2 regions of the Shewanella alkalitolerans genome follow, and region 1 is predicted to be linked to the other one. Evidence: predicted binding sites of a transcription regulator. Region 1 holds the regulator's gene; the other holds the start of a gene.
What was found. The regulator MetJ, encoded in region 1, represses methionine synthesis genes. The targets are predictions, from matches to a motif close to TAGACGTCTAGACGTCTA.
Positions count from the first base shown of each region.

Region 2: the regulator MetJ is predicted to act here: its motif matches at 6,994-7,011, upstream of K0J45_RS09030 (cystathionine beta-lyase).

Region 1 is NZ_CP080422.1:584,094-593,661, forward strand. It holds gene K0J45_RS02625 (DUF3373 domain-containing protein) at 1-941, opposite strand, end outside; gene K0J45_RS02630 (c-type cytochrome) at 1,006-1,335, opposite strand; gene K0J45_RS02635 (conjugal transfer protein TraF) at 1,848-3,044, shown strand; gene K0J45_RS02640 (sulfite exporter TauE/SafE family protein) at 3,108-3,848, opposite strand; gene metJ (met regulon transcriptional regulator MetJ) at 3,927-4,241, opposite strand; gene metB (cystathionine gamma-synthase) at 4,466-5,632, shown strand; gene K0J45_RS02655 (bifunctional aspartate kinase/homoserine dehydrogenase II) at 5,652-8,045, shown strand; gene metF (methylenetetrahydrofolate reductase) at 8,310-9,200, shown strand; gene K0J45_RS02665 (c-type cytochrome) at 9,325-9,568, shown strand, end outside.
Region 2 is NZ_CP080422.1:2,000,891-2,010,458, reverse strand. It holds gene K0J45_RS09055 (class GN sortase) at 1-733, opposite strand, end outside; gene K0J45_RS09050 (marine proteobacterial sortase target protein) at 733-3,063, opposite strand; gene pdsO (sortase-associated OmpA-like protein PdsO) at 3,103-3,858, opposite strand; gene pdsR (proteobacterial dedicated sortase system response regulator) at 4,078-4,770, shown strand; gene pdsS (proteobacterial dedicated sortase system histidine kinase) at 4,773-6,947, shown strand; gene K0J45_RS09030 (cystathionine beta-lyase) at 7,048-8,235, shown strand; gene K0J45_RS09025 (CreA family protein) at 8,414-8,911, opposite strand; gene yegD (molecular chaperone) at 8,979-9,568, opposite strand, start outside.

The DNA of each region.
Region 1 (9,568 bases):
CCGCCCAGGTGGGTGTCTTTGGTGACTATATCGCCAAACATCTCACCATTGCCCCACTGTGACTCGAAGCCCTGGCCATAACAGAAACGAACTACCTGACCTTCGATGCCGGTGATCTCACCCAGCTTGTAACCCAGAGTTAGACCATCGAAGTTGAAGTTAACCAGGTGACCCGATGGCGTACCGCCGCGTTTCTCGTTTTCACGATATTGGGTTGGTGGGCCATAGGTAGATGGACGACGACCGATAGAGAGGTAGGTGTTGCTGCCACCTATGTTCTTCCAGTCGAAGTAGGCGCGTTCGACCCTGAGCCAGTCGCCGCTAGTGTTACCACTGTTGGTGCCATCCATGGTGAAGGAGCGCCATGAGTCGAACACCTGCACGCCGGTAGAGTCACCCCAGTTTTTATACATGCTGAGACGGCCGGCGAAGCTGACGTTATCCCACACCTTGGCCTTGAGGTTGAGTCGCAGACGCGTGGTGTAGAAGATGTCGTTGTTGATATCTTGGGTGGTCTTGGGGGCCAGCACGTAAGGCATCACGCCTTGTAGCATGCCGCTCTGGAAGGCGGCGGCAAGATCCGGGTTGGCTGCCATCATCTGTCCCAGGGGGGAGTTGGGATCATTAGGCATACCAAAGGCACCAGACATGGCTTTAGCACCAAAATCGTTGAAGTCCACCTTGATTGCAGGGTTCCAGGTGACATTTTGGTAATGCAATGAATGGGCCTTGGTACGGAAATCGCCAGTGATCTCTAATCGGTCGAGAGCGGTGTGGCGCTCGTTCTTATCGACGCGGCTGTTGATAATGTCAATCTCTTCGGTGAGATCGGCAAGTTGTTGTTTAAGTTCGGCTATTTTTTGCGCATCGCTATCGGCGGCATAGACTGAGCCTGACATAGCCAGGGCGTTAGCGATCAATATAGACAGTAGAGTACGCATGTGAATCTCTCCTTAGGCGCTCATCGGGAGCGGTGAATGAGCGCTTCGATTTCGAAAGCTGTGGTTAACCGCAAGTCTGTGGCTGATCTGAGTCGGCCGCGTGGTCGTATAAGAACTGCTGGATATCAAGGCGTTCTTTGTCGGAGAGCTTTTTAAATACGTCTGGTTGGGCGCTGTGCATGTCGCGCTTGAAGAAGCGATCCCACTGGCTCATGGTCTTGCTCATGGGCGTGAGTTCACCGGCGGCATCGCCCTTGCTGTGGCAGGCTTTGCACTCTTTTTTATAAAGGTGTTTCCCTTTCTTAGGGTTACCACCGTCGACGGCGTAGACTTGTCCGCCTACGGTGAAGGCGAGGAGTAAGCATGTAGCTATTTTGGCAACGTTTTTCATCATCATTTTCCTTAATCGCTACTCTGAGCGATTTATTAACCTGAAACAAAATGCTTGTTTCTTGTTGGAAAATTTACCAAAAGGGGGTAGTTGTAAATTTGATGTTGATCACCTTCATGAAAAAAATCTAATTGATAAAAATATCATGGATAAAAATCTAATGGATAAGGTGTAATTCAATGAAATTTAATGGTTTTTGTTTTTAATGTTTTGCTGTCTTGTGATCTTGCTCTCGGGGAGAAACCACCTAGTTAGATCACACTTTATTATTTCAGCTCTCTCTAAATAGGTATTTTTGCTTGTTTTTGTATTGCAAATGGGCCTGTTTTGGCGGGTAGGGCGGTTAACTGAATCGGCAGGTTTCTCTGGCAATGGGAAGGGGCGACAAATTGATTTAAAAAAAAGTGTCTGATCGAGCTGTTTTGAGAGCACTTTTTAGTCGTCTTAGTCTATCTTTAAAGACGACTCGGGTAGATTCCCGAGCGAGAACAAAAATAATGAACGGGGTGAATGAGATGAAATACCTTAGCTTGGTCATCGCAGTGTTATTGTCTGGTAGTGCCTCACTGGCATCTGCCGCCTCCCTCTACAACGAGGCCCGTAGTGATGCCATGGGCGGAACCGGGGTCGCGGCCTCTAACCGCGAAGGTGCCGCCTTTATCAACCCCGCTCTGTTAGCCATTCATGCCCCCAAGTATTCCGGCGGCGCCGTGATGTTGCCCGTGCTGGGCGCCGAGGCTGCCAATATTGATAATCTGACCGACAAATTCGACGCCCTGCAGGCCTCCTATGACGGTCTGGAGGCGGCCATCAATGCCAGCGACGTCACTGGGATCACCAATTACCGCGATATGCTGGTCGCAGATCTTAAGTCCCTCGATGGTGAAAATGCCTATGGCAGCGTGGGGCTAGGTTTTTCCGTGGTTCTACCGACCAAGCGCATGCCTATGTCGATCTTTTACAAGACCTATATCGATGCGGTGAGCGTGGCGGTGATCGAGGATAGCGACATAGACGCCCTGACCAATCTCGACCCTAACAATCCGCCTGCGGTTACCGATCTGGATTCGCAGGGGGCCGTGGTGGCCGGTGCCATCTCTGATCTTGGTGTGGCCCTCAGCTTCCCGCTGTCGATCGTCAACATGCCGATCGCCGTGGGTATCTCTCCCAAGCTGCAGCGTATCGACACCTATAACTATGTGGTGAGTGCCAACAACTTCGATGCCGATGATTTCGACGACAACAAGTACCGCAACGACGATACCGTGGCAAACCTGGATATCGGCGTGGCCATTCAGCCACTCGAACGCATGACCATAGGCCTGTCGGGACGTAACCTGGTGAGCCAGAAGCTGGACACCGTCGAGGCGATGGGGCGCAAATTTACCTACCGTGTCGAGGCCCTCTATACCTTAGGTGTGGCCTATGATTGGGATAACTTCAGCCTGACGACTGATGTGGATCTCAATGGTCATAAGCGTTTCGATGAGATAGGCGAGACCCAGTATTGGCGCCTGGGCGGTGAAATGAGGGCGACCGATTGGCTGGCCCTGCGTGTCGGCTATCGCCACGATATGAAAGATACTAGCAGCAACCTCTATACCCTAGGCACAGGCTTTACCATAGGACGCTCCTTTAATCTGGACCTGACCGGCCTGGTGGGCACAGATGACGCCGTGGGCGGGGTGATTCAGACTTCCTATCATTTCTAGGAGTATGTTTCTCTAAGAATGAAAAGGCCGGCTGTGATGCCGGCCTTCTCTTGAGCCTAGGTGTTAGAGCAGGGCACTTAAGGACTTGGCGGCCAGCAAGATGGCGCTCAGGCTACAGAGCACCAGCGTCATGATGCGGGTCTTGTTCTTGTCTATGCGTCCCACCAGGCGATTGGCCATCAGGTAACCCAGCAGCACAGAGGGGAGCAGCAGCGCCGAGCAGTAGAAGTGATGCAGGGTCAGCAGCCCCGTAAGCCCCAGGATCACTATGGCGATAGTGGAGCTGAAGATGAAGAAGGCCGACAGAGCCGCGCGAAACTGCTTGGCATCTTTACCCGAGAGCAGTATGGCCAGCGGCGGTCCTCCGATGGCGGCGATGTTGCCGAAGATCCCCGAGATCACCCCAGCGATAAACAGGCTGCGGCGGTTGACCACCAGGTTGAGCCGCATCAGGCTTAGCAGTACGGCGATGGCAACGATAATGGCGATGGTCATGCCGAGCACGTCCTGGGGGGCGACCATGAGTAGGCCGGCGCCAATCAGTCCGCCGGGGATGCGTCCCAGCAAGGCATATTGCAGGCCGTTGAATTCCAGGGCGCCACGCTCACGGATCAGGGTCAGCAGGGCGATAGAGAAGCCCATCAGGATCACGGGCGCTGGCACAAGTGACGGCTCGATAAGGTAGAGCAGGGGCGCGGCGACGACCGCCATGCCGAAACCGATCAGGCTCTGGGTGAGGGCGCCGACGAAGACGATAAGCGAGGCTAGCGCCAGAATATGGGGATCGAGCGGAAGTGCAGGCACTGCAATGTTCCAGGCTAAGGTTGAAAACTAAAAGAGGGACCGCCTAGCGATCCCTCTATCGATTCGTGTGTGAGTGGATTACTCCATCTCTTCCCACTCTATGCCCATCTCGGTCATCAGACGTTTGACTTCGGCTGGGATGCTATCTGGCTTGTCTTTAGACAGGTCATCGTCTTGGGGGAGTGGTTGACCGGTGTAGGCGTGCAGGAAAGCCTCGCACAGCAGCTCGCTGTTAGTGGCGTGACGCAAGTTGTTGACCTGGCGCCGGGTGCGCTCGTCGGTTAACACCTTAAGCACCTTAAGAGGAATAGAGACAGTGATCTTCTTTACCTGCTCATTCTTCTTACCATGTTCAGCATAGGGGCTGATATAATCGCCATTCCACTCAGTCATTGACTCACCTGTAAATTCTAAAATTCGGTGCAGATTTTAAACCCTTACAAATTACAGTCAAATTATTGCCTCGAATTTTTGGCAAATGCAAATAGATTTCTAAATGTTTGGACGTCTAAACGTCCAAAAGTTGTTGACGCTCACTACCGGCTTAGGTACATTTAGACGTCCAGACATCTCTTTTGTCCGAGGTGCCTGCCCAGATCCATATTGAGGAGTTGAAGATGACAGCGCGTAAACTAGCCACCGCCGCCGTACGACGAGGCATAGAGTCAGACACTCAGCACGGTGCCGTGGTGCCGCCTATCTATCTGTCGACAAACTACTCGTTTGAAGGGCATCAACAGCCGCGGGCATTCGATTACAGCCGCTCAGGTAATCCGACCCGCTCCATTCTAGGTGATGCGATTGCCGAACTGGAACAAGGGGCGACCGGTGTGGTGACCTGTACCGGTATGGCCGCCATCACACTGGTGACTAGCCTGCTGGGCCCAGAGGATCTGCTGGTGGTGCCTCACGATTGCTATGGCGGCAGCTATCGCCTCTTCACCAACCTGGCCAAGAAGGGCGCCTTTAAACTCTTGGTGGTGGATCAAACCGACGAGCGTGCGCTTGAGCAGGCGCTGAGCCAGTCACCCAAGATGGTGTGGCTGGAGACCCCCTCTAACCCGCTGCTACGTGTGGTCGATATCGAGGCCATCGCCCAGGCGAGTCACAAGGTGGGCGCTCAGGTGGTGGTGGACAACACCTTCCTCTCTCCTGTGTTACAACAGCCGCTGTTGCTGGGGGCCGATATCGTGGTGCACTCGACCACTAAATATATCAATGGCCACAGCGATGTGGTGGGCGGCGCCGTGGTGGCCAAAGACCCTGAGGTGGGCGAGTTGTTGCACTGGTGGTCGAACACCCTTGGTCTGACCGGGTCGGCCTTCGACAGCTACCTGACCCTAAGGGGGCTGAGAACCCTGGCGGTGCGCATTCGTGAACACCAAGCCAACGCTCAGAAGGTATTGGCACTGCTTTGTGACCACAAGGCGGTGGAAAAAGTGTATTATCCGGGGCTTGCCGAGCATCCTGGCCATGAAATTGCGGCCAGACAGCAGAAGGGCTTCGGCGCTATGCTGAGTTTTGAGCTAAAAGGTGGCGAATCGGCACTCGTTGCCTTTTTAGATGCGTTACAATACTTCTCGGTAGCCGAGAGTCTGGGAGGCGTAGAGAGTCTGGTGGCGGTCCCCGCGACCATGACCCACAGAGCCATGGACCCAGAGGTGCGCCGTGAGGCGGGCGTGAAAGATACCCTGATCCGTTTGTCAGTGGGCATAGAAGATGGCGAGGATCTGGTGGCAGATATTCTTGCGGGTTTAGAAGCGGCTATCGCGGTAAGTAGTTAAAGGGTTTGAGGAGCAGATAATGACACGATGTCATTTGCATAAGTTTGGTGGTTCTAGTTTAGCGGATGCAGATTGTTACCGCCGCGTCGCCCACATTTTACTGACCCATGGCCACAGCGATGATCTTATCGTGGTGTCGGCCGCGGGCAAGAGTACCAATTTCCTATATCGCCTACTGGAGCTGTGCGACACAGATCAGCTGTGGCAGGAAGAGTTACAGGTGCTGGTGAGTTACCAGCAGAACCTGATCGAGCAGCTGCTCTCCAACGAGCAGGCGCGCAGCCTGAGAGAGCGACTGGCCACCGACAAGTCGCAGCTGACCAGCCTGTTGTCGCTTGATGAGCTCAACGACTATCAACGTAATCAGGTGGTGAGTTTCGGCGAGCGCTGGTCTTCCCGTCTACTGGCGGCGCTGCTGCGCGAGTCTGGCGTGGCGGCGACCGATGTCGATGCCCGAACTCTACTGGTCGCCGATGAAGGCGCCGTACCGCAGATCCGCCTGGGCGAGTCACGCCAGAAGGTGCAGGCGCTGCTCGAGGCCCATCCCCAGGAGCGTCTGGTGATCACCGGTTTTATCTGCGCCAACGAGCAGGGCGACACCCTGCTGCTGGGCCGTAACGGCTCAGATTTTAGCGCCACCTTGCTGGCTAGCCTGGCGGATATCGAACGCGTCACCATCTGGACGGATGTGGAAGGCGTATTTAACGCCGATCCTAACCGAATTAACGATGCCAAGTTGCTTAAGAGTATGTCGCTCACCGAGGCGAATCGCCTGGCGCACCTTGGCTCTCCGGTGCTGCATAACCGCACTCTGCAGCCCTTGTTCGATACCGAAGTTAGCCTGGCGGTGCGTTCAAGCTACGCACCCCATACAGATTTTACCCTGATCGCCCCTAAGAGCTCGTCGGCCAGTGCCCCTGTGGTGACCAGCCTCTCCAGCGTCAGTCTGTTTAGCCTGACCATAGGGGTCGAGTTGCCGCAGCTGCTGGCCTGTTTTGCCCAGGCTGGCCTGACGCCGCTGGCCTACTGGTCGCTGGCTCATGGCCGTGCCGAGCTGGCCTTTACCCATGAGAATCAGAAGCAGGCACAGGCCATCTTCGAGGCCAGGCGCAGCGAGCTGGGAATCGATGAGTTACAGCTGCGTGACGATCTCGGCCTGGTGGCCCTGGTAAGCGCCGATGCCAGCCTCTACCGCCGCGGCTTCTCGCGTCTGTTGAGCCGTGAGGCCCATCCTCTGTGTAACGATGGCTTGAGTCTGGTGACTCTGGTGCCTAAGGCGCAGGTAAACCTGTTGACCCAGAAGGTGCACAGACGCTGCGCCGGTCCGCGCAAGCGTATCGGTGTCCTGCTGCTGGGCATAGGCAACATAGGCGAAGCCTGGATCGATCTCTTCAAGCGTGCCCGCCCCGTGCTCAATAAGGAGCTTGAGGTCAGCGTCGAGTTGGTGGGACTCTTGAGTTCCAAGAAGGCGCTGCTGAGCGAGACAGATATTGACTTAAGCAGCTGGCAGCAGGCCTTCGAGGAGCGCGGTACCGGCTGGCAGTACACCCATCTGTTCGAGCAGTTACAGGCGTTAAATTGCGATGAGTTGATCGCCCTGGACATCAGCGCCAGCGCCGATCTCACCCTGCAATATCCAGAGTTTTTTGCCCGCGGCATTCATATCGTCAGCGCCAACAAGCTGGCGGGTTCTGGGCCGCTGGCCTTCTATCAAGAGCTGAAACAGCAGCTGGGCAATCGTCGTCTGTTCTGGCGTTATAACGCCAGCTGTGGTGCGGGCCTGCCGGTGCAACATGCGCTGAACGATCTGCATAACAGCGGTGACAGCATAGAGGCGGTCGGCGGCATCTTCTCCGGCACCCTGTGCTGGTTGTTCGAGCACTATGATGCCAAGAAGCCCTTCTCCGAGCTGGTGCTGGAGGCTAAGGGGCTGGGTATTACCGAGCCGGATCCCCGCGACGACCTCTCCGGCCGGGACATGCAGCGCAAGTTGCTGATCTTGGCCCGTGAGATAGGTTACGACATAGAGCTGGACGATATCGAGCTGGAGTCTCTGGTGCCGACTAAGCTGGCCGAGATCCCGCTGGATGATTTCATCAAGCGTATGGCGGAGCTCGATGGCGAGATGTTGCAGCAGTATCAGGCAGCGGCCGAGCAGAACAAGGTGCTCAGGTATGTGGCGTCATTGGATTCAGACCAGGGCCAACTCAAGGCCAAGGTGGGAATCCAGTGGGTCGATAGGAGCCACCCGTATGCCAATTTGACGCCGGGCGATAATGTCTTCGTCATTCGCAGCGATTTCTATCAGGACAATCCGCTGATCATACGTGGCCCGGGCGCCGGGCGCGAGGTGACGGCTGCCGCGGTGCAGTCGGATCTGGCGCAGATCTGCCGGGATCTCCTGCAAGAGTAATTTAAAGGGTCGATGCGTGCATCGGCCTTTTTTATAGCTTTTTCTCTTCTTCTTTATATCTCTCTTTCAGTACATTTCGCCGGATGAATTGGTGAGATAGGCCTGCCTGTGCCTGCCGTTTCACTTTCGGACTATCTTATAAACAGATTGTTTTTTATTGAGTCAGTTTTTGGGCTTGACATCACTCTGAGTTTCTCTAGTATATGGACATATAGACGTCCAAACGTCTAAAATATTTTTTGCTCTAGGTCTGAGGGAATTAAGATGGCTTTTCATCACGCACAACACGCCAATTCATTGAATCAAAGCTTGTCTGAGCTTAATGGTGATATCAATGTGTCATTTGAGTTTTTCCCACCGGCCACCCCCGAGATGGAAACCATTCTGTGGAACTCCATCAGACGCCTGGAGCCGCTTAAGCCTAAGTTTGTCTCGGTAACCTATGGTGCTAATTCTGGCGTGCGCGATCGTACCCATGGGGTGATCGAGCGTATTCAGAAGGAGACAGATCTGGTGGCGGCGCCCCATCTGACCCTGGTCGATGCCAGCGATGAAGAGCTGGTCGAGCTGGCGAAGCACTACTGGAACTCGGGTATACGTGACATCGTTGCGCTACGTGGCGATCTACCCGCGGGCAGCCCTAAGCCGACCCGTTTTGCCAACGACCTGGTGCGCCTGCTTAAGTCTGTGGCCGACTTCGATATCTCGGTGGCGGCCTATCCTGAGGTGCACCCAGATGCGCCCAATGCCCAGGCGGATCTGATTAATCTTAAGAAGAAGATAGACGCGGGCGCCAACCGCGCCATCACCCAGTTCTTCTTCGATGTGGAATCTTACCTGAGATTCAGAGACCGCTGCGTGGCCGCCGGTATCGACGTGGAGATAGTGCCGGGCATTCTGCCTGTGACCAACTTTACTCAGCTGAAACGCTTCGCCGGCATGACCAATGTGTCTATCCCAAGCTGGCTGCATAAGCAGTTTGAGGGGCTCGACGATGACCCGTCGACCCGCCAGATGGTAGGGGCCAACGTGGCCATCGACATGGTCAAGGTGTTGTCTCGTGAAGGGGTGAAAGACTTCCACTTCTATACCCTGAACCGCGCCGAATTAACCTATGCCATCTGCCATACCCTTGGCGTAAGACCCGGTAAATAGCACTTCGTTAACCAGAATAGACTTCTAGCCCCGCCTCGATAGGTGGGGCTTTTTTATACCTATTATCAATAGTCCTAGTGTGGTTTTTCTTCTATGATTGACCACAGCCAATAAGGAGGTTGATATGTATAGAATGCTTATCGGAGTAACAGCGCTTTTCCTGAGTAGTCAGGCGATGGCCGCCAACGAGATGCCACCGGCCGCCGCCCTGTGTGGCAGTTGTCATGGCCCGACCGGGATGGGGATAGAGCCTATCGCGCCGCGTATCGCCGGACTCTCTTCCGAATATATTGCCAAGCAGATCCACCTGTTTCAGCAAGGCGACAGACAAAATCCCAGCATGACACCCATGGCGATGACGGTGCAGG
Region 2 (9,568 bases), 1.4 Mb from region 1:
GTGACTGATATCCCTGAGGCGACTGAGGTACATTAGATAGCTCAGTTTCCTCAGAGATAGTCGGCGTATCCGGCGATGCGGGCAGACGCGTCGCTACAGCCTTCTCCCCCCCATTCGCTCCTGCCCCCTCACTAAGCATGGGCTCGGCGATCACCACGAAACGCTGACGACTCTGGCCGCCCAGGCTGTCGAAGGGATAACAGGTGACTAAGGTCAGACGCAGTGCATCTTCCTGAGCCAGCAGCGCCGTATCTTGCTCATCCACCACCTTAGTGCCCAGCACCCGATAACTCATCGTCTCGGCCGAGGCATCCTGCAGGGTGATCACCTGACCCGGATAGATCCCCTCGAGCCTGGCGAAATGGGTATCCCTGTGACCGGCGATAACCGTGTTACCCCAATGATTGATCTGATTATCCGCCAGGATGGCGGCGGGTCCGAAAGCCAGATTGCGCCCGGAGGCGCCTGCCAGCACATACAGCGGCGCGCCGCGGCGCCTCCCCTTTTCGTCCTCAAAGTGCAGCTTGGCGATCGGATAGGTATCGGCCCAGCTCCAGGGCTTATGTTGCTGGCGATCCGCTAAGGTTCTGTCCCATGCCCGCTCGATCAGAAACTGGGCAAAATGTGCCTTGGCTTGCATATAGCCTCCTTTAAAGATCAGTGTCATTGCCGCCATCAAGGCGGTCAGAAGCAAAACATGCCTGAGTCCCAGGCGTCTGCGACGATTCATCATCAGGCCTCCAAGCGTCTGCGCCAAAGCCCGCGCAGACAAGGCAGATAACTCACCCAATAGGCGCCGATCAGGAGCAGCATCATGGCGCCCAGTGCCAAGTAGAGACGACTCTCGGTGGCGGTCTGCGGCCACTGATTTTGCATCGGCATAGGAGCCGGTTTAAACAGTTCCATGGCATCCATAGCCTCGGGGCGTGATGGCGTCCTATCCACCGCCACCAGGCTGGTGTATGGGCTGACCAAGTGGTAATCCATCGCTAATCGGGTCACGCTCTCTTTTATCGCCGCCTGATTCTTAGCGTTTTTACTCAGCTGCAGGCTGGCTATCTGATTGCGCGCCCAGATAAGATCTATCCCCCTGGGCTTATCGCCCCCCGTCAAGGCCAGGCGGCGCTGCCAGTTCTTGCCATCGAGATCGCCCGAGATGATCAGGGCATCGCTGCGCGATCTCTGGGCGGGCGTGAGTCGCAGTGCCACCATGATCGGCTCATGGGCATAAAGATCGCCTATCTGCACCGGCCAGTAATCGGGAATCGAGCCATCGTCCAAGGTCAGAGTCACATCGCTGATCTGCGGCGATTCAATCTTCTCAAGTAGCTCACCTATCTTGGCATCCACCTCGCTTATCTTGCCCACATAGGTGTAAGTGCCCCGTCCCGCCCTGGCCGCGCGCTCCATAAAGTAGCCGTTAGGCGCCGCGCCTATGCCCACGGTAAACAGCCGCTGTCGGCCGATATTGGCGGCGATCAGCGCAAACAGCGAGGCCTCGTTGCCCACGGCGCCGTCTGTGATAAACACCACCTGTTTCAAACGCTCGGGTTTTACGGCCGAAGAGATGGGCGACACGCCAGATTCTGGCTGACTCAAGGCCCGCAGCAGCGCCGGGGCCATCTCTGTGCCGCCATCGGCCTCCAGGCTCTGCACGAACAGATTGGCCTTGCCCAAATTGGCCGCAGTGGCTGACAAGGCCACCGGCGACAGGCTGCGCACGCTGCTGTCAAAGGCGATCACATTGAAGGTATCTTGGCTGCCAAGGCCGGCTAAGGCGTTTAAGATGGCCGACTTGGCCTGGGCGATAGAGTCCCCCGTCATTGAGCCAGAGGTGTCGATCACCAGGGTCAGCTCTCTTGGCAGGCGCACCCTCGCCTTATCCTGGGGCGGTATCAGCATCACTAGGGCATAACTGTCTTTCGCCTCTTTATCACTCGCTTGCACCTCGGCTGCGTGATTCGCTTCGCTCACCACCTGATCATTGTGAGCCTGTGAAGATGCAAGAGATTCTTCATTCTTGAATTCATGAGTCTTGAACTCATGTGTCTTGCCTAATTGCGCAAACATCACGGCGCTCGGCTGCTCGGCAAGCAGCGGCCGCCACTTAAGCAGAAAGTCGCGATCGGGTCTCAGGTTGGCAGTGAGATTGAGCCCTATCTTAGTGCCGCCAAGCTGGGTCTGGCGCATCTGATGATAGGGGGTCTCCAGTCGGCTGATGGCCATGCCAGCATCCAGTATCACATCCAGATAGAGCTTCTGCTCATCGCTCTGCGTGCCCTCATTCAGGGCGTTAAGTCTTTTTGCATCGTTAACTGATGCTTGTTCTAAGTCTGGAGCCTGCCCCTTAGGAAAGTATCTCGGGGTGATTGCCGTAGGAAATCGCAGACTAAACTCGCCATCTTGATAACGCACCTGCTGTTGATAGGCGATCTCCACCACCAGTGCCTCGCCGGGCCCCAGGTTCGCCACCTCAGAGGTGAAGATGTTGGGTCTTTGCTGGCTCACCAGGCTGGCCTTCTTGCCGCTGGCCTTGGCCTGTTCAAAGGTTTGCCTCGCCACTGCCTTGGGCTGGATCTCACCGACTATCACCCGCTGACCGATATGCAGCTTGAGGCTGTCGACCGCCGCATCGTGAGGCAGCGGAAATTGATAGCGGCCATTGAGCCAATGCTCGCTGTCGTTCACAAACACCTGCTTTACCGACACCCGGTTGATCCAACCAGAGATGTTCATCTGCACCTGGGTATCCACGGCAAGCGCCGTAGCGGGCACCTCGCTCGTTAGCTGAACGCCATCTAAGCGATACTCGAGCACGCCCTGTCCTAAGGTGGGCTCATCGGCGGCGGGCAGATCGAAATGGTGCAGCTGCTCACCATATTTGGCTGCCGTCACATTAACACCAGCTTGCTGACCCATGCGCCCAAAGGCTGGCGTCGTCGAGCCAATCGCGCTGACGCTGAACACCAAGGCGGCGATCACCAGCCGCTGGCGAGAAAAAAGCGCCCCCCTCGGGGGGCAAAGGTCGGTCTGGTTCATCCTGAGACGCGGGCGTGGCAACATCTTACTTCTCCTTTTACGCGTTGCTTCATGGTGCGAGATCTAGTTAGATGCCAGGGCGGTATCGCCAGGCAGTAACTTGATGGTGACGCGGCGATCGAAGAAGTCATTTTCGAAGCTCTGTTCATCCTTCACCGGCGCGCTGGCACCATAGGCCTTGGCATCTAAGCGGGCTTCATCCACACCTCTGGAGACTAGGTAGCTTCTCACCTCGGCCACACGCTGCTCAGACAGCGCCTGGTTGTAGCTACTGTCGCCGCGGCGATCGGCGTAGCCGGTGAGATCTAACTTAAGCTGCGGGGAGATCGCCATGGCATCGGCCACCTCGTTGAGCTGGCTCTGAAAGTGCGGCTCGACGGTAGATGAGCCCGTCTTAAACTGGACGTTGAGCCCCAGGGCCAGCTCTTCCAAACGGGTGCCCTGATGCTGTCTAAGCTGTGCCAGTTCCACCTTGGCCTCTTGATACTCCTGCTGCACCGTCAGCAGCGCCTCATTTTGCTGCTTGAGCGCCATCATGCGGCTCTCCTGTTCGGCTAACGTGGCCTGCTGCTGTTTGATCTCGCTGTCGTTGGCTACCGTCTGACCTATCATGCCGCCGGTGAAGGCGCCTATAATCGCCCCCACAGGGCCGGCAACCACAGCGCCCAGCACTATGCCTGAGCCCACACCGATAAGCGCCTCTTCATCGGCCGAGCTGTTGTTTGTACTTTGAGTCGCTTGAGTTGCGGGGGCAGCGAAAGCCATTGAGCTGCCAAATAACGAAACACTGATTAATGCGGCAATGATCTGCTTCTTCATGGGAAAATCCTCAAGTTGACATGGATTGGTAAATAAGAACCCTGTGGTTCCTGTCGATGAGGTCATTAAACCTGAGTGAAATGGCAAGTCCGGGGTGCAAAAATGACGATGCGCAGACCAAATGTGGCAAGAAAATGGCTTTTACCCCGAGCCACTTTTCTCCCAGATATTTTGCTGTATAGTCACACTCCAGAAACCCTAAGCTGTAATGGATGGATCATGAAGCGTATTGCAATAGTGGAAGATGAGGCGGCTATCCGCGAAAACTACAAAGAGGTGCTGCAGCAGCAAGGCTACTTTGTGCAGGCGTACGCCAACCGCCCCAGCGCCATGGAGGCCTTCAACACGCGTCTGCCTGACTTAGCAATCATCGACATCGGCCTGGAAGATGAGATAGATGGCGGCTTTACCCTGTGCCAGTCACTCAGGGCCATGTCGAACACCCTGCCTATCATCTTTCTGACCGCCAGAGACAGTGACTTCGACACCGTCTGCGGCCTGAGACTGGGCGCCGACGACTATTTGAGCAAGGATGTCAGCTTCCCCCATCTGATCGCTCGCCTAGCCGCGCTATTTAGGCGCTCGGACATCCAAAATGGTGCCAATCCGCAAGATGGCATGATAGAGCACGGCAACCTGACCATAGATGTCAACCGTATCCAGGTCTACTGGAAGCAGCAGCCTATCGAGCTGACGGTGACCGAATTTTGGATGGTGCACGCCCTGGCCAAGCGCCCAGGCCATGTACGTAGCCGTCAGGCGCTGATGCAGGACGCCAAGATCTATGTGGATGACAGCACCATCACCTCCCACGTGAAGCGGATCCGTAAGAAATTTATCAGCCAGGACCCAGAATTCGATTGCATCGATACCGTTTACGGCATGGGCTACCGCTGGGATACCCAAGACTAAGCATGTTTAATCTGCCCATCGGCCTGCGCACTAAGGTCGCCGTACTCTCCCTGTTCCTGCTCTGCCTGCCTTGGCTGGGCTATCAATATGTGTGGGAGATGGAAAAATACCTGCGCCACGGCCAGGAAAAGACTCTTGAAGGCACCACTCAAGCCTTAGCCACCGCCCTGCATGAACGTCCCAAGCTGTTCGACAAGCAGGCAAGCTTCTTGTCACAGGTAAAAAAGGGGCGGGATCTCTACGCCTACCCCTTAACCGGCCCTATCCATCTGGATGGCAAGCTGGGCGAATGGGCCTCTAACCGCCACCGCGCGGTGACCTACGGCGCCGATCACCAGCTGTTTAAGGCCGATGATGGCAAACCTCTCAACGTCAGTTTCACCCATATGGTGGGCAAGTATGCCGGCTACCTCTATGGCTATTTCGAGGTGACAGATCCTAAGGTGATCTACCGCGGCACCAACAGCCTGCGCATCGACAACAACGATCATCTGGCCATCGCCACCCTAGCGCCCGACGGCCAGTTTCGCCGTTACATCGTCGCCACCATACGTGACGGCTGGATCAGCGCCTTCGAGCTGCCCGCCGATCCCCGCAAGTCCCAGCCCGTTACTCCAGAGGTACGCATTCAGGGCAAGTGGCTGAAGACAGATAAAGGCTACAACATCGAGCTGAGGATGCCGCTGGAGATGGTGGGCAGTAAGCTGGGTTTCGCCATCGTCGATGTTAACGACAGAAAGACGCGTAACGTCGAGGCGATCGTCGGCACCTCGGCCACGGATGATGTCACCAAGCTGGGGACGGTACTGGTGCCTTCGCCTGAGATCGAGAGCATCATCAAGGGGATGAGCCACAACAGCTCGCGGATCTGGGTGGTGGATCGCCACGGCCGGGTACTGGCGAAATCCGGCGACATCTACAGCAGCACCAATGTGTGGGCGCAGACCGCGACCGAGCAGACACCAGACACCTTCTGGGGCCGCTTCAAGCAGCAGTTCCTGCACCCGATCTACTATCGCATCCTGACCACGCCGCCTAAGCATTTCGTCGACTCGCTCAAAGACTCTACTGTGCTCGAGGGCAGCCATATCCGTAAGGCCCTGGCGGGTCAATTTGGCTCCACCTGGCGCCTCAGCCCAGATGGCAAGGCGGTGATCCTGGCTGCCGCCAGCCCTATCTGGATCGACGAAACCGTGATGGGCGTGGTGATCGCCGAGGAGACCACCCACGGCATCCGCACCCTGCGCAACAAGGCGCTGGAGAAGCTGTTTAACGTGATCCTGACCGTGATGAGCATGGGCACACTAGCGCTCTTCTTCTTCGCCTCCAGCATCTCCAGCCGCATCCGTAAGCTGAGGGACGATGCCGAGCAAGCGATCGACAGCCAGGGGCGGATCAGAAAGGCGATTGTCGGCTCTAAGGTGCGCGACGAGATAGGCGATCTCAGCCGTAGTTTTTCCAGCATAGTCGGCCGACTGAGCCAATATACTCACTATCTGGAGAACATGTCGTCGCGCCTCGGTCATGAGCTGCGCACGCCGGTCGCCGTGGTACGCTCGTCACTCGAGCACCTCAACAGCCAGGATCTGCCGCCGCAACATCAAAAGTATGTCGATCGCGCCCACGAAGGGGTGAGCCGCCTCAACATGATCCTCAACAACATGAGCGAGGCGACCCGTCTCGAAGAGGCACTGACCGACGCCGAGGTGGACAACTTCCCCCTCTCCAAGGTGATCTCAGGTTGTATGCAGGGCTATCAGATGACCTATGCCAATCAGGTATTTGAGCTAGAGATAGACAAGGAGCCCATGACCATGCGAGGGGTGCCCGAGTATATCGCCCAGCTGATGGACAAGCTGATCGCCAACGCCATCGAGTTCAGCCAGAGCGATACGCCGATTAAGGTGTCACTCAAGGCAAAGGGCCGTCAGGCGCTGCTGAGCGTGAGTAACCTGGGGCCTTCGCTACCCGCCAACATGGGCGAGCAGATCTTCGAGTCCATGGTGTCTGTGCGCGCCCAGAAGGCGCAGGACAAGCCTCACCTGGGTCTCGGCCTCTATATCGCCCGCTTGATCACCGACTTTCACAAGGGCAGCATACGCGCAGAGAACCAGATGCAGGATGGTCAGGCCACCGGCGTGGTTATCCATATCCGTCTGCCGCTGGAGGCGCAATAGCCTACACGCTAAAAGGAAAACCACTCCAATAAATCTCACTTTCATTTAGCCGTATAGATGTTAAGATGGCTGCATTGAGTTGCCAACACGAGAGTATGGGATGAAAAGAGAGACCAAGATAGTCAGCGTCGGCCGCGACAAGAAATGGAGCAAGGGGGTGATCAACCCGCCGGTGTTTCGCGCCTCCACCGTGGTTTTCGACACCATAGAGGATATGCGTCATGCCACCAAGAACCGCGCCAACGGCGAGATGTTTTATGGTCGTCGCGGCACCCCAACCCACTTTGCCTTCCAGGCGGCCATCGCCGAACTCGAAGGCGGCGTAGGCACCGCCCTCTACCCTTCAGGTTCGGCGGCCATCTCAGGCGCCCTGCTCTCCTTTCTCAAGGCTGGCGATCATCTGCTGATGGTCGACACCGCCTATGAACCCACTCGGGATCTGTGCGACAAGCTGCTCAAGGGCTTCGGCATAGAGACCACTTACTATGATCCCCTCATAGGTGATGGCATAGAGGCGCTTATCCGTCCCAATACCAAGGTGCTGTTTCTCGAATCCCCGGGTTCCATCACCCTGGAGGTGCAGGATGTGCCGACCCTGAGCGCCATCGCCCATCGCCACAATCTGGTGGTCATGCTAGATAACACCTGGGCATCACCCATCAACTGCCGCCCCTTCGAGCTTGGGGTGGATATCTCGATCCAGGCGGCGACCAAATATATCGTCGGTCACTCGGATGTGATGCTGGGAACCGCCACCGCCAACCAGGCTCATTGGGACCAGCTCAGGGAAAACAGCTACCTCATGGGCCAATGCACCTCGGCGGACGATATCTATCTCGCCAGTCGCGGCCTACGCACCCTGGGAGTACGCATGGCCCAGCATGAGAAGAATGGCCTAGCGATCGCCAACTGGCTGGCCACACGCCCCGAGGTGGATCATCTGCGCCACCCCGCCTTCGACACCTGCCCTGGGCATGAATTTTTTAAGCGGGATTTCAGCGCCTCAAACGGCCTCTTCTCGTTTGTGCTCAAGCGCGGCAATATCAAGGCGATCACTGCTTTTGTCGAAGGTATGGACCACTTCAAGATGGGCTTCTCCTGGGGCGGATACGAGAGCCTGATCCTGGGGGTCTTCGGTATCGACAAACTGCGCACCGCCACCCAGTGGGACAGCAGCAAGCCGCTAATCCGCCTGCATGTAGGCCTGGAAAATCCTGAGGATCTCATCAAAGATCTTGAGGCCGGCTTTGCCCGCTACAACGCGGTATTGGATGGCCAGAGCGACTAGCGCCTCGCCTAAATAAGCGTGGGGATCACCCATAAAAAACGCCGTCAGATGACGGCGTTTTCCTTTTTTGATTACCTGCAGGTTTTTCCGATTCACGCTAGTGAGTCGCTGGCGCTTCGTTTTGCGCTGCTTGCGATCAGTTTTTAGCCACTGGCTCTCAGCTCTTAGCCGCTGGCGCTCAGTTCTTAGCCGCTGGCGCTTCGTTTTGCGCCGCAGGCGCTTGCCAGGCCTGGGTGCCGTACAGGGGCACGGTCGACAGGCTGTGCTTATGGCTGCCATCAGTCTCCTTGGTGGAGTATGAGAGATAGATCAACGTCTGGCTGTCGGCGTCATAGATGCGTCTCACCTTGAGGGATTTGAACAAGATACTCAGTGAGGCCTTAAACACCACCTCGCCGCCGTGGCTCTTGTCGATGTTGGCGAGATCCGCAGGCAAAATCGGTCCGGTCTGACGACAGGCGATCCCCATATCCGACGGATCGGCAAAGTCCAGATTTGCCTCGATGCGACTGATATGACAGGTCACCCCGGGGATCTTAGGATCTTGTCTGGCCTCGATGATCACATCCTTGGTGGTAAAGACCCCCAGGCTCACCTTGCCCACATCATCGCCGCAGCCGGTCAGCAGACTTGTTGCTGTGGCAAACATGATTCCAATCCAAGCTTTCATCTTCATTCCTTTTTGCCTTGTTGTCTCGTTGTTTTGTGGTCTTATTGCCTTGACGGCCTAACACCTTATTGCGTTAGCCAAATACCTTCTGCGCCCAGCGGGTTAGTCCGGCCGTCACACTACCAAAGTGGTCACCGACCACTATCTCTGTCTCAGGATACATCTGGGCAATCTTCTGGTAAATCGCCGGGCTCTTGGCCGTACCGCCGGTGACATAGATAATATCGGCCTGCGCCTTGTCCGTCGCCTTATCTGTTGCTTTGGCCATTGCCTCAGCCATTAAGGACTGGATCAAGCCCACAGGCTGAGCGATCGCATCGACGAAGCCTTGCTGATCGACTTCGGCAGCCAGCGCAGCATCGACATAATCTAGATTCGCCTGGGTGAACGCATCATCTGACAGGGCAATTTTAGCCCCCTCGGCGCTGCGAACCAGTCGATAGCCGAGCTGATCCCGTTGCACCTTGAGCAGGCGCGACAACAGATCTGCCCGCTCGGCATCCTTAATCAGTTCCTCTATCATCTTGCGGCTGGTCAGGCTGGCAAAGTCACGTTGGGCGCTGATGTCGTTAACCGCCACCGCACTCCAGAAGGGTTGGCTGGGCACAGGCAGGCCATTGACCATCTGAGACCCCAGCCCAAGGTGGGGCATGAAGGCCTTCA